Linked DNA regions of Marinobacterium aestuarii. The protein of the gene in region 2 binds, or shares a complex with, the protein of the main gene of each other region. Links are inferred from orthologs where the notes say so. Each region holds a gene or a part of one and is shown on either strand. Other genes may lie near its edges.

The links.
Region 1: the proteins of dsbD (region 2) and A8C75_RS02500 are in contact, whole or in part, in a crystal structure (PDB 1JZD), measured with the Escherichia coli proteins. The link is inferred for Marinobacterium aestuarii from one-to-one orthologs.

Annotation. Positions count from the first base shown.
Region 1 is NZ_CP015839.1:577,348-580,610, reverse strand. The notes cover bases 1-2,793. They hold A8C75_RS02500 (DsbC family protein), read right to left. Parts: upstream 1,874-2,793; coding sequence 1,127-1,873; downstream 1-1,126. Other genes in these bases: xerD (site-specific tyrosine recombinase XerD), read right to left, coding at 1,948-2,793; A8C75_RS02505 (homoserine dehydrogenase), read right to left, coding at 1-922. Also shown: more of xerD, read right to left, coding at 2,794-2,883; A8C75_RS02490 (hypothetical protein), read right to left, coding at 2,891-3,263. UniProt on the Escherichia coli protein: Acts as a disulfide isomerase, interacting with incorrectly folded proteins to correct non-native disulfide bonds.
Region 2 is NZ_CP015839.1:2,152,342-2,160,530, forward strand. Bases 2,463-5,411 are described here. They hold dsbD (protein-disulfide reductase DsbD), read left to right. Parts: upstream 2,463-2,947; coding sequence 2,948-4,876; downstream 4,877-5,411. Other genes in these bases: A8C75_RS09490 (3-deoxy-7-phosphoheptulonate synthase), read right to left, coding at 2,463-2,735; A8C75_RS09500 (hydrolase), read right to left, coding at 4,999-5,411. Also shown: A8C75_RS09485 (NAD(P)-dependent oxidoreductase), read left to right, coding at 80-946; A8C75_RS23780 (hypothetical protein), read left to right, coding at 1,036-1,194; more of A8C75_RS09490, read right to left, coding at 1,668-2,462; more of A8C75_RS09500, read right to left, coding at 5,412-5,544; A8C75_RS09505 (MaoC family dehydratase), read right to left, coding at 5,556-5,984; A8C75_RS09510 (EAL and HDOD domain-containing protein), read right to left, coding at 6,038-7,264; ribosome biogenesis GTPase YlqF, read left to right, coding at 7,412-8,189. UniProt on the Escherichia coli protein: Required to facilitate the formation of correct disulfide bonds in some periplasmic proteins and for the assembly of the periplasmic c-type cytochromes.

The sequences.
Region 1 (3,263 bases), 1.6 Mb from region 2 along the record:
CGGCGGACGCCGTAGGCTCGGCACCTGCGCCGGCACCGTAATACAGCGTCTGACCCACGGCATCGCCATCGACCATGACCGCATTCATTACGCCTTCAACATTGGCCAGCAGCAGCTGCTTGGGGATCAGCGTCGGATGTACACGCAGCTCGACACCCGCGTCCGTACGACGGCTGATACCCAGATGCTTGATGCGATACCCCAGCTCGTCGGCATAGGTCACGTCGTCCTGGGTGATAGCGCTGATGCCTTCGGTGTAGGCCTTATCGAACTGCAGCGGAATACCGAAGGCGATGGAGGCCAGTATGGTCAGCTTGTGGGCTGCATCAATACCCTCCACATCAAAGGTCGGATCGGCTTCGGCGTAACCCAGCGCCTGGGCTTCGGCCAGTACATCGGCGAAGTCACGGCCCTTCTCACGCATTTCGCTCATGATGAAGTTGCCGGTGCCATTGATGATGCCCGCCAGCCAGTTGATCTGGTTGCCGGCCAGGCCTTCACGGATCGCCTTGATAATGGGGATACCGCCGGCGACCGCCGCTTCGAAAGCCACGATGACGTTATTTTTCTGCGCCGCTTCAAAAATCTCGTTGCCGTGCACCGCGATCAGCGCCTTGTTGGCGGTAACCACATGCTTGCCGTTTTCGATCGCCGTCAGCACCAGCTTGCGGGCAACATCATAGCCACCGATCAGCTCAACCACGATATCGATTTCCGGATTGGTCGCAACCGCGAAAATGTCGGCGGTAATGTCAATGCCGCGGGTATCAGCGTTCGGGTTTTCACGCCGCGCTCCCACCTGGGCTACGACTATATTGCGGCCTGCACGACGGCTGATTTCGTCTCCATTGCGCTGGAGTACATTGAAGGTGCCGCAGCCTACGGTGCCAAGACCGCAGATACCAACTTTAACCGGTTTCAAATCAATACCTCACTCGCTGTTGAGTCGATCCGGATGACCTTTCGTCATCCGCGGTAAAAATGGGTGGGTATTATAACGGGTGTTGGACCTGACTTGGATAGGGATATACAGAAGATACAGGATGAATTTGCCGAACGGCAGATCAGGGAAGGACAAACAGACAGCAAGTGACACGACTAAACCGTGCCACCTGCAGACGCAATTTTACTGCGCCAGACCGAGCATCTGAGCCAGACGCGCCGCCGGCATGTAGCCCGGAACCAGGCTGCCGTCTTCAAAGACCAGCGCAGGCGTACCGGTTACACCCACCTTCTGCCCCAGTGCGAACTGATCCATTACCGGCGAATCGCAAACCTGAGCCTCGATGGTTTCACCATTTTTAACCTTGGAGAGGTTCTCGGCACGCTGATCCGGCGCCGAACACCAAACCGACTGCATCTTGGTAAAGGCTTCAGAGCGTTCGCCAGCACGCGGGAAGGCCAGGTAATCCACCTGAATACCCATGGCATTCAGCTTGGGAACTTCTTCATGCAGCTTGCGGCAGTAGGGGCAATCGACATCGGTAAACACGGCTATCGTCGCCTTGACCTCACCCTCTGGCTTGAAGGAGATGCGATCTTTCGCATCGACACCCTCGATAAGAGCAACCCGCTGGGTATTCAGACGCGCTTCCGTCAGGTTTACAAAACCCTTGTCATCACTCAGCTTGTAGAGCTGACCCAGCATGAAATACTCGCCTTTGGGGTCGGAATAAAGCACTTCGCCGGTACCCAGAACCACTTCATAGATACCCGGAATTTGCGCCTGGGTAACGGATTCAACCGGAATACGGGCATCAACCTTCATCAACTGCTGGGAAATGATCTCGGTAATCCCGGCATCAGCCTCGGCTGCCTGCAACGTGCCACTGAAGCCCAGCACCAGAAGGGCACTCAGGATAGATTTATGCATAAAAACCCTCAATATCAGTCGATGTTTATAGACCCTCTCAGACGAGACAGGCACTAATAAGTTCCCCGGCGCCGCTAGCCCCGCGGATGGTGCTGACGGTGCACGGACTGCAACCGGTGCTGCGCGACCTGAGTATAAATCTGCGTGGTAGAAAGGTCACTGTGCCCCAGCAGCATCTGCACTACTCGCAGATCAGCGCCATGATTCACAAGATGGGTGGCGAAGGCATGACGCAACACATGGGGAGACAAGGGCTTGTCGATACCGCCGGTCAGAGCATGCAGCTTGATGCGATGCCAGAATGTCTGGCGCGTCATCTGCTGCCCGCGCCGACTGGGAAACAACACCTCAGACCCGGCTTCAATCAGCTCCCGCCGCGCCTGCGCCAGATAACGCTGTAGCCAGTACACAGCCTCATCACCCAGCGGCACCAACCGCTCCTTGTCACCCTTGCCAACCACCCGCACCAGCCCCTGGCGCAGGTTCACCTGACCACAGGACAGGCCCACCAGCTCCGACACCCGCAAACCGGTTGCGTACAACACTTCCAGCATGGCCCGGTCCCGCAACCCCAGCGCATCATCCAGCGGCGGCGCTGCCAGCAGCTGCTCAACGTCTTCCTCGGTCAGGGTTTTGGGCAGGGGGCGGGCACGGCGCGGACTGTCGATCTGCAGCGTCGGATCATCCGTCAGGCGCTCCTCGCGAATCCAGTAGCGGTAAAAACCACGCAGACAGGACAGCAGGCGCGCCGTGGAGCTGGCCTTGAGCCGGGCTTCGAGTCGCCAGTCGAGATGGCGCCGCAACAGCGACCGATCGGCCTCAAGCAAGGCAGCACCCTGATCATTGAGCCAGCAGGCAAAAAGACTGAGATCACGCCGGTAGGACGCCAGCGTGTTGGCACTGAGACCCTTTTCAAGCCAGATAGCATCGATATAGCGCTCTATGGCGCGCTGATCAGCCACATCCGGCGAGCGCCGGCGCAGACGGCCGTCGCCTTCGACATCAGCCACGGTACCCTTAACGCCAGACGGACAGTTCTGCGACCTTGTCAGCCGCAATCGGGAAAATTGCCACTCCGCGGTCCAGACGCTGTTCTACTTCCAGGTTGCCCCCGGCCACCCGCACCAGAGTGCCCTCGATACGACGCCCAAAATAGGTACGCAGCTTGACCTTCTGCCCGGCATAACCGTGCACCTGCTGCACCGCGGTGGGCTTGTAGGTTTTTTCCGCAGCCTTCGCCTTGACCACTATCCCCGGCATAACCTGAACCACATCAGGATCAATAATGACAGCCACCTGCCCCGGCTCAGGCCTGGGCTGCTCCAGCTCGATCACCAGGTCTTCCTGGGGGGCGCGCTTTTCAACCACACCGGCGGTCAGATTTTCAGAC
Region 2 (8,189 bases):
TCACCGTCGCTGCCTGGCTGGTCAGGCGGGGTCGAAATATGGCATAACAGGGGCCCGCAAACAGTGCATAGGATATGACATGAAACTGGCATTTCTGGGATTGGGTACCATGGGGTACCCCATGGCAGGCCATCTGCAAAAAGCTGACCACGACGTCTGTGTGTATAACCGCACCCGGGCCAAGGCGCAGCAGTGGGTCGAAGAGTACGGTGGCACCCTGGCCGATACCCCGGCCCAGGCCGCGGCCGGTGCCGATATCGTTTTTAGCTGTGTGGGCAATGATGCTGACCTGCGCCAGGTGGTTGTGGGGGAGCAGGGCGCGTTTTGCGGCATGAAAGCCGGCGCCTTGCTGGTGGATCACACCACGGCATCGGCGGATGTTGCCCGTGAACTGGATCTGGCGGCGCAGGCACAGGGTTTTCACTTTATTGATGCGCCCGTGTCCGGCGGTCAGGCCGGAGCCCAGAATGGCCAGCTCAGCATCATGTGCGGTGGGGCTGCTGATGCCTTCGCCCAGGTGGAGGCGGTGATGGCGGCCTATGGCAAGTCGATTCGCCTGCTCGGTGCTGCCGGTAGCGGACAGCTGGCCAAGATGGTCAATCAGATCTGCGTTGCAGGTGCCGTGCAGGGACTGGCGGAGGCGGTGCACTTTGCCAAGCGCTCGGGGCTGGACGGGCGTGCGGTGTTTGACGTCATTCGTCATGGCGCCGCGGGATCCTGGCAGATGGATAACCGCCATGAAGCCATGCTCGACGGCGAGTTCGACTTTGGCTTTGCGGTCGACTGGATGCGCAAGGATCTGGGCATTACCCTCGACGAGGCGCGCAACAACGGCGCCCGCTTGCCGTTAACCGCCTTGCTGGATCAGTTTTACGGCGATGTTCAGGCGATGGGGGGCGGGCGCTGGGACACCTGTAGCCTGGTGAAACGTCTGGAGCAGGATTAAGGTGCCGTTGGCGCTGGACTTATCCGGCGCTTTCCTTATAATTCGCGCCAGATTTGTACAAAAAACAGACTATTATGAGGTTTAGCTCCATGACCCTGATCGACAAATACAGCCTGGTTTCCTTTGCTCCTAGCGTTCTGATCATTGCGGGCTGCGTGGCTTTTGTTGTTGTAGGTATCAATTTCCTGCGCAAGAACATCGCTCGAGATGAGGCTGCGGCCATGGCTGGCAACGCCCAGACCAAGTAAGAGCTGCCATCTGTTGTTGCCCGGCCTGGGTTCTGCAGGTTGGGCAAGCTCCCCGAGCTGCCTGTATTTTCTGCTGTCTGATTCTCCGCATTCCACTTTCTGTTCTGTTCTGTTCTATTTCAGCGCCCTGTGTCTGACTGCCCCAAAGCAGTACCAGGCGGTTGCCGGCTTTGTCTTTTTAGCGTTTTAGCGTCTGTGCAGAAGTGCACCTGATTGTCCGGCGAAGTACCGAACGCGTTTTTGCGTCCTGCATGGCAGTGTATGCACGCGACGTGGCGACGCTGTTGTGGTGCGCTCTAACAGATAGCAGGCAGCTGTTGCGTAAAGACAGGGGCGAAAGGGCGGGGCTCTATAACGCCGCAATTGCGGAGTAGAGCGCTGGCCCGAAAGGAATTTCGGGCCAGCGCTGCTTAAGGATCGTATCTCAGGCCTTACCCCAGGGCGGCGCCTGGGATATGAGCCGGGATATGCGTTTAGCGCTTGGGCAGGACATCCTTGAGCTGGGCGTGCATCTTGAGAATGCTCTTTTCGGTGGTGTCCCAATCGATGCAGGCATCGGTCACGGACACGCCGTACTTGAGCTCACTCAGATTCGCCGGAATGGACTGGCTGCCCCAGCCCAGGTTCGACTCGATCATCAGGCCGACGAGAGACTTGTTGCCCTCCAGAATCTGATTGGCGACGTTCTCGGCCACCAGGGGCTGCAGGGCCGGGTCCTTGTTGGAGTTGGCGTGGCTGCAGTCCACCATGATGTTGCGGGCCAGGCTGTTTTTTTCCAGAGCCTGTTCGCACAGGGTCACGTTGACCGAGTCATAGTTGGGCTTGCCGTTGCCGCCGCGCAGCACTACGTGGCCGTACTGGTTGCCCTTGGTGCGAATGATGGAGACTTCACCGCTGGGGTTGATGCCCAGGAAATTGTGCGGGTGGCTGACGGACTGCAGGGCGTTGATAGCGACGGCCAGGCCGCCATCGGTGCCGTTCTTGAAGCCCACGGCACAGGAGAGGCCCGAAGACATTTCGCGGTGTGTCTGGGATTCGGTGGTACGGGCGCCAATGGCGGACCAGGCAATCAGATCCTGCATGTACTGCGGCGAAATCGGGTCCAGAGCTTCGGTGGCCAGTGGCAGGCCCATTTCCGACAGATCCAGCAGCAGTTTGCGCGCAATGTGCAGGCCTTCCTCGATGTCGAAGGAGTCATCCATGTGCGGGTCGTTGATCAGGCCTTTCCAGCCCACGGTGGTGCGGGGCTTTTCAAAATAGACGCGCATGACCAGATAGAGACTGTCCTTGACCTGCTCGGCCAGTGCCTTGAGGCGCTGGCCATACTCGATGGCCGCGACCGGATCGTGGATGGAGCAGGGGCCGATAACAACAAAGAGGCGATGATCCTTTTTGTCGAGGATGTCACGGATGACCTTGCGGCCTTCCATTACGGTTTCGGCCGCGGCATCGCTGATCGGCAGCTTCTGTTTCAGTGCATCGGGTGTGATGAGCACTGAGTGGGAGTCAATATTCAGGTCTTCTACGCGGATATCAGTCATGCCCTTTCCCTGCAGCAGTGGTGTGCTGCTTCTTTATTACATCTTAGCGAATCTTTTTAACACATAAGTCAGGCGGTTATAAGCCCAAACAGGCCCCTGTTCCGGGCCGGTGATACAATAGTGCTCAGCGCTAAGCTGTTGATAGCGAACTCATAGGCGTCTGCGTGGTCTATTGGCTGCCATTTCGATCAATCTGTGGAAACTGGAATCCCGTGCACTGTTATTTCTCTGTATTAGTACGTCGCTGTCTTGGGTTCATGCTGCTATTGCCGCTTGCCTTTGCGGCACAGGCGGGTCTGTTTGACAAAAATCCCTTTGCTGCGGCTGATGGTCCCCTGCAGGTCGATGAAGCTTTCAGGCTGGACGTTGAGCCCCTGGGGGATGGTCGGGTCAAGCTGCTCTGGACCATAGCGCAGGACTACTATCTGTACCGCGATCGCATGGCATTCAGCAGTACCACGCAGCGCTCTGAGGTGGTGCAGCGTATTAATGCGCCGGCACTGGAGAAAAACGATCCGCTGTTTGGCAAGGTGTGGGTCTATCACGAGTTTGCCGAGGTCGATTTGCAGCTGGCAAGCCTGACCGGTGCTGGCACCGACGATACCCTGGCGGTGACCTATCAGGGCTGCTGGGAGGGGGGGATCTGTTATCCGCCCGTGACCCAGGATATAGAGGTGGCGGCGATCGCCGTACTGGCTGCTGATAGCAGCGCCAATGCCGAAGTCGATGCAACTACAGCAACTGCAGCTGTACCGTCTGTCACCCAGGCCGTTGCTGCCCCTGCGACAAGGAGTTATGCAACGAGCGCTGTCACAACTACGGCCGCTCTGGATGGGCCCGTCAGCGAGCAGGACCGGTTTGCCAACCTGCTGCGAAACGCCAGTCTCACGGTTACGCTGGGGGCCTTCTTCCTTGCCGGACTGGCGCTGGCGTTCACGCCCTGCGTCTTTCCGATGATTCCCATTATTTCCAGCATCATTGCCGGCCATGGTGCGCGCATGACCACGGGGCGCGCCTTCAGTCTGTCGCTGGTGTACGTACTGGCGGTTGCCGCCACCTATACCCTGGCGGGGGTGCTGGCGGGTCTGTTTGGCGCCAATATTCAGGCGGGCTTCCAGAATCCCTGGATCGTATCCATCTTTGCCGGCATCTTCGTGCTGCTGGCGCTGTCGATGTTCGGCTTTTACGAACTGCAGCTGCCGGCCAGCTGGCAGAGTCGGCTGACCCGGGCGAGCAGCCGTGGCAAGCCCGGCAGTCTGCGCGGTGTCGCGTTCATGGGACTGCTGTCGGCGCTGATTGTCGGTCCCTGCATGGCGGCGCCCCTGGCCGGTGCCCTGATCTATATCGGCCAGACCGGTGACCCGGTGCTCGGCGGCCTCGGGCTCTTCTCCCTCAGTCTTGGCATGGGCGTTCCGCTGCTGCTGATTGGTGCTTCGGCGGGCAAGCTGCTGCCCCGTGCCGGAGCCTGGATGGTGTCGGTCAAGGCAGGTTTTGGTGTGCTGTTGCTGCTGATGGCCATCTGGATGCTGGACCGCATCATTGCCGATCAGCTAACCATGGCACTGACGGCGATTGTGCTGGTGGTCTCGGCGGTCTACATGAATGCACTGGATCGTTTGCCCGATGTGAATGGCGGCTGGCACCGCCTCTGGAAGGGCGTCGGGCTGGTGTTACTGGTGTACGGTGTAGCACTGATGGTGGGGCTCTTTGCTGGCAGTCGCAGCCTGGTGTATCCGTTGCAGGGACTGTCTGGTGGCCAGTCCGTTGCGGCCCAGGCACTGCCGTTTCAGAAGGTCACGTCCATGGCGCAACTGGAGCCCTTGCTGGAACAGGCACGGCGCAATGGCCAGCCGGTCATGCTGGATTTCTTTGCCGAGTGGTGCGTGTCCTGCTATGAGTTGGAGTATGTGACCTTCAATGACGATGGCGTGCGCCAGGCGCTGTCCGGCTATCAGCTGATCAAGGTGGATGTGACGGCCAATGACGAAGCGGCCAAGGTGCTGAATCGGGAGTATGGCGTTATAGGTCCGCCGGCATTGCTGTTCTATGGCGCCGATGGCACCTTGCTGCCGCAGCTGACGGTGGTGGGTGTGATGGCGGCCGATGACTTTGTGCGCCATGTCGCCCGTGTGCCAGGCTAGTCTATGCAGTAAAGCTCAAACGTAAAACGCGCACCTGGGGGGCGCGTTTTAGTATCTGCTGCAGTGATTTAGAACAGACTTTTAGCGTCGCGATTTAGCGCAAGTAATTTAGCGCAAGTAATCTAGCGCAAGTAAGTGCGGCTGATATGGCGAAAGCTGTCGGTGCCGGCCTTGCGCATCCATTCGAACGCCACCATTTCCCGACTCACTATATGGACGCCCAGCTGGCGCATGCGTTCGATGGCAAACGCCTTGTCCTGTGGGTTGCGCGATGCAATGCAGTCGGCAACCACAAAGACGTCGCGACCCTGCAGGCGCAGTTCGATGGCGCTTTGCAGTACGCAGACATGGGCTTCAATACCGATCACCACCACCTGTTCGCGCGCAACAGCGTTGATCCCGGCGTCGCAGGCCGGCTCCGACATGCAGGAAAAATGGGTTTTCTCCAGCATGGCCTCGCTGGGGATCAGCTCGCCCAGATGCGGGTGTGTATGGCCAATGCCCTGGGGATATTGCTCGGTGCCCAGTACCGGTACCTTGAGCTGAGCGGCGATCTCCAGCAGCCAGCGACAGTTGTCCAGCAGTTGCTGCGGTGCTTCAACCGCGGGCAGCAGTTTTTCCTGGACGTCTATTACCAGCAGCAGCGACTTGTCGGGATGGATCAGCATGGCGGTTGTCCTCAGGGCTTCTTGTCGACCATCACCACGGCTTCGCCCTGGGTGACACGTTTGCCCGCGACAAAACACTCGGTGCTGAGGGTGACACGGCCGCGGCGCAAATTGATATCGGTGACGGTGACGCGGGTTTCGACTTCGTCGCCGAGGTAAATTGGCAAGCGGAACTTCAGGCTCTGATCCAGGTAGATTGCACCTGGGCCCGGCAAGTGTGTGCCCAGCACGGCGGATATCAGTCCTGCGCTGAACATGCCGTGGGCGATGCGGCTCTTGAACGGGGTGTTTGCGGCGAATTCTTCATCCAGATGAACCGGATTGGTATCGCCGGTGATTTCGGCAAAGAGGCGGATATCCTGATCGCTGACGGTCTTGAAGACCGATTCGCTCTGGCCTATTTCCAGATCTTCCAAAAAGAGGCCGTGGGCCTGGCTCATGCTGTTTCTCCGTCGATAAATTCTGTGCGAGGTGGCGGGGTGGATGAAACCTGTCAGTCTTCGTGCATTGCCTGCATGGATTCCTGCGCCCACTGCAGGCTGGCGCGGTAGGCCCAGTCGTATGCGGCGCTGTTGAAGTCTACCGGCAGGCGGTCCCAGTCACCGTTTTCATAGTTGATTACATTTTTCAGTACGTCGCCGATGGGGCCTTCGCCGCCGCGGATGGCGGTTTTGACGTCATCTCCGAGCGGTACCTGGGCCAGCATGGATTCCTGCTGGATATCCAGCATGGCGTGCAGGCCCGACATCATGCCGGCCATAAAGTAGCTGGTGGGCGAGGGCAGGTTTTGGGTAATGGCCACCAGTTCACACATGCGCCCGCGAATCAGCAGCACCCGGGAGAGTTCTTCGGGCTTGTCCTTGTTGGCGGACATGGAAATCAGCGTGGCCCACTTTTTTACCTGCTCCAGACCCAACAGTACCACCGCCTGGGCGACGGACTCCACCTTGCGTACCAGGGCGTAGGCGGCGGAGTTGACGATGCGCAGCAGCTTGAAGGTCAGTACCGGGTCGCGAATGATCAGGGCTTCGAGCTTGGACGGCGTGGTGGCAGGCTTTTGCAGTTCCTGTATCAGTTGTAGCAGGGTGAACTGCTGGGCGCTGACGCGGCGCTCCTGCACCAGCTTGGGTTTGCTGAGAAAACCGCCCTGATAAAGCTTGAAGCCCATGTCGATGCAGCGCTCGAGCTGCTCGAAACTGTCGATGCCCTCGCCGAGAAAGGCCACCTTGAAAGGCGCCATCAGGCTCATTTGCTGATCCAGCTGATCTTCGCCGAACAGGCGCACGTCCAGCTTGACGATCTGGGCGGCCCGCAGCAGGTTGTCGTGTTTGGGGCTGTAGTTAAAATTGCACAGCGCCAGACGATAGCCGTCTTTTACCAGTTTAAGCGCCGCGCGCTCATAATCCTGATCCGGTTCAGTGCCGGGCTGCAGCTCGATAACCACCTGCTTGCTGGGCAAGTCGGGAAAATAACCGGACAGCAGCAGTTCGCGGCTGACCGGTACGAAGGCAGGTACCCGCCGCACGGAGCCTGCATCGGAAATGCTGGTATAGATGTTGAGGATGATTTCGCCGTTGGGGGCAGATCCTTCGAGTCGTGTAGCGCCGGTGCCTTCATCATCGGGCCGGTACAGCAACTCATAGGCCACGACCTTTTGATGCTGATCGAAGATCGGCTGACGGGCTACAAGCAGACACTGGTCATCAGGAGTTCTGTCCATTTTCCCGCCATTCTCCCTGTTCTCGAGTTACAACCCAGAAGTGTATACGCAAATAGGCGTTTACCGATAGGGTTGATAGGGCCACGGGAGTATCGCTTTGGCGCCACAAGGCTATAATAGGCGGCCTTCGAACAGGGCAGGGTAAAGATGAGCATTAATTGGTTTCCAGGGCACATGCACAAGGCACGCAAAGAGATCGCCAAGACCATGGACGAGATCGATGTGGTGATCGAGGTGCTGGATGCCCGCCTGCCCCAATCGAGCGAGAATCCGCTGGTGGATTCACTGCGCAAGGGCAAACCTGTTATCAAGTTGCTGAACAAGTCCGATCTTGCCGACCCGGACGTGACGGCCCAGTGGCTGGAGTTCTTCAATGCCATGGACGGGGTGCAGGCGCTGGCGCTGGATACCGAGAACCGCAAGCTGATCAAGCGCCTGCCGGAGCTGTGCAAGCAGCTGGTACCGTCCCGCGTGGCCCAGGGGCGGCCGGTACGGGCCATGATCATGGGGATTCCGAACGTCGGCAAGTCCACCCTGATCAACGCACTGCTGGGCAAGCGCATTGCCAAGGTCGGCAATACACCGGCGGTAACGCGTCACCAGCAGCGTTTCATGATGCAGGGCATGGCGTTGTCGGACACACCGGGTATCCTCTGGCCGAAAATAGCCGATCGGGATTCCGGTTACCGTCTGGCCGCCAGTGGTGCCATCCGTGATACCGCCATTGAGCTGGAAGATATAGCGCTGTTTACCGCCGGCTTTATGCTGGTGTCGTACCCGCAGCGGCTGATGGAGCGATACCGCCTGACGACTCTGGCCGACATTGGCGATGAGTTGCTCGACCAGATAGGGCGCAAGCGAGGATGTCTCAGGCCGGGCGGCATCGTCGATCGGCACAAGGCATCTGAAATACTGTTAATGGAAT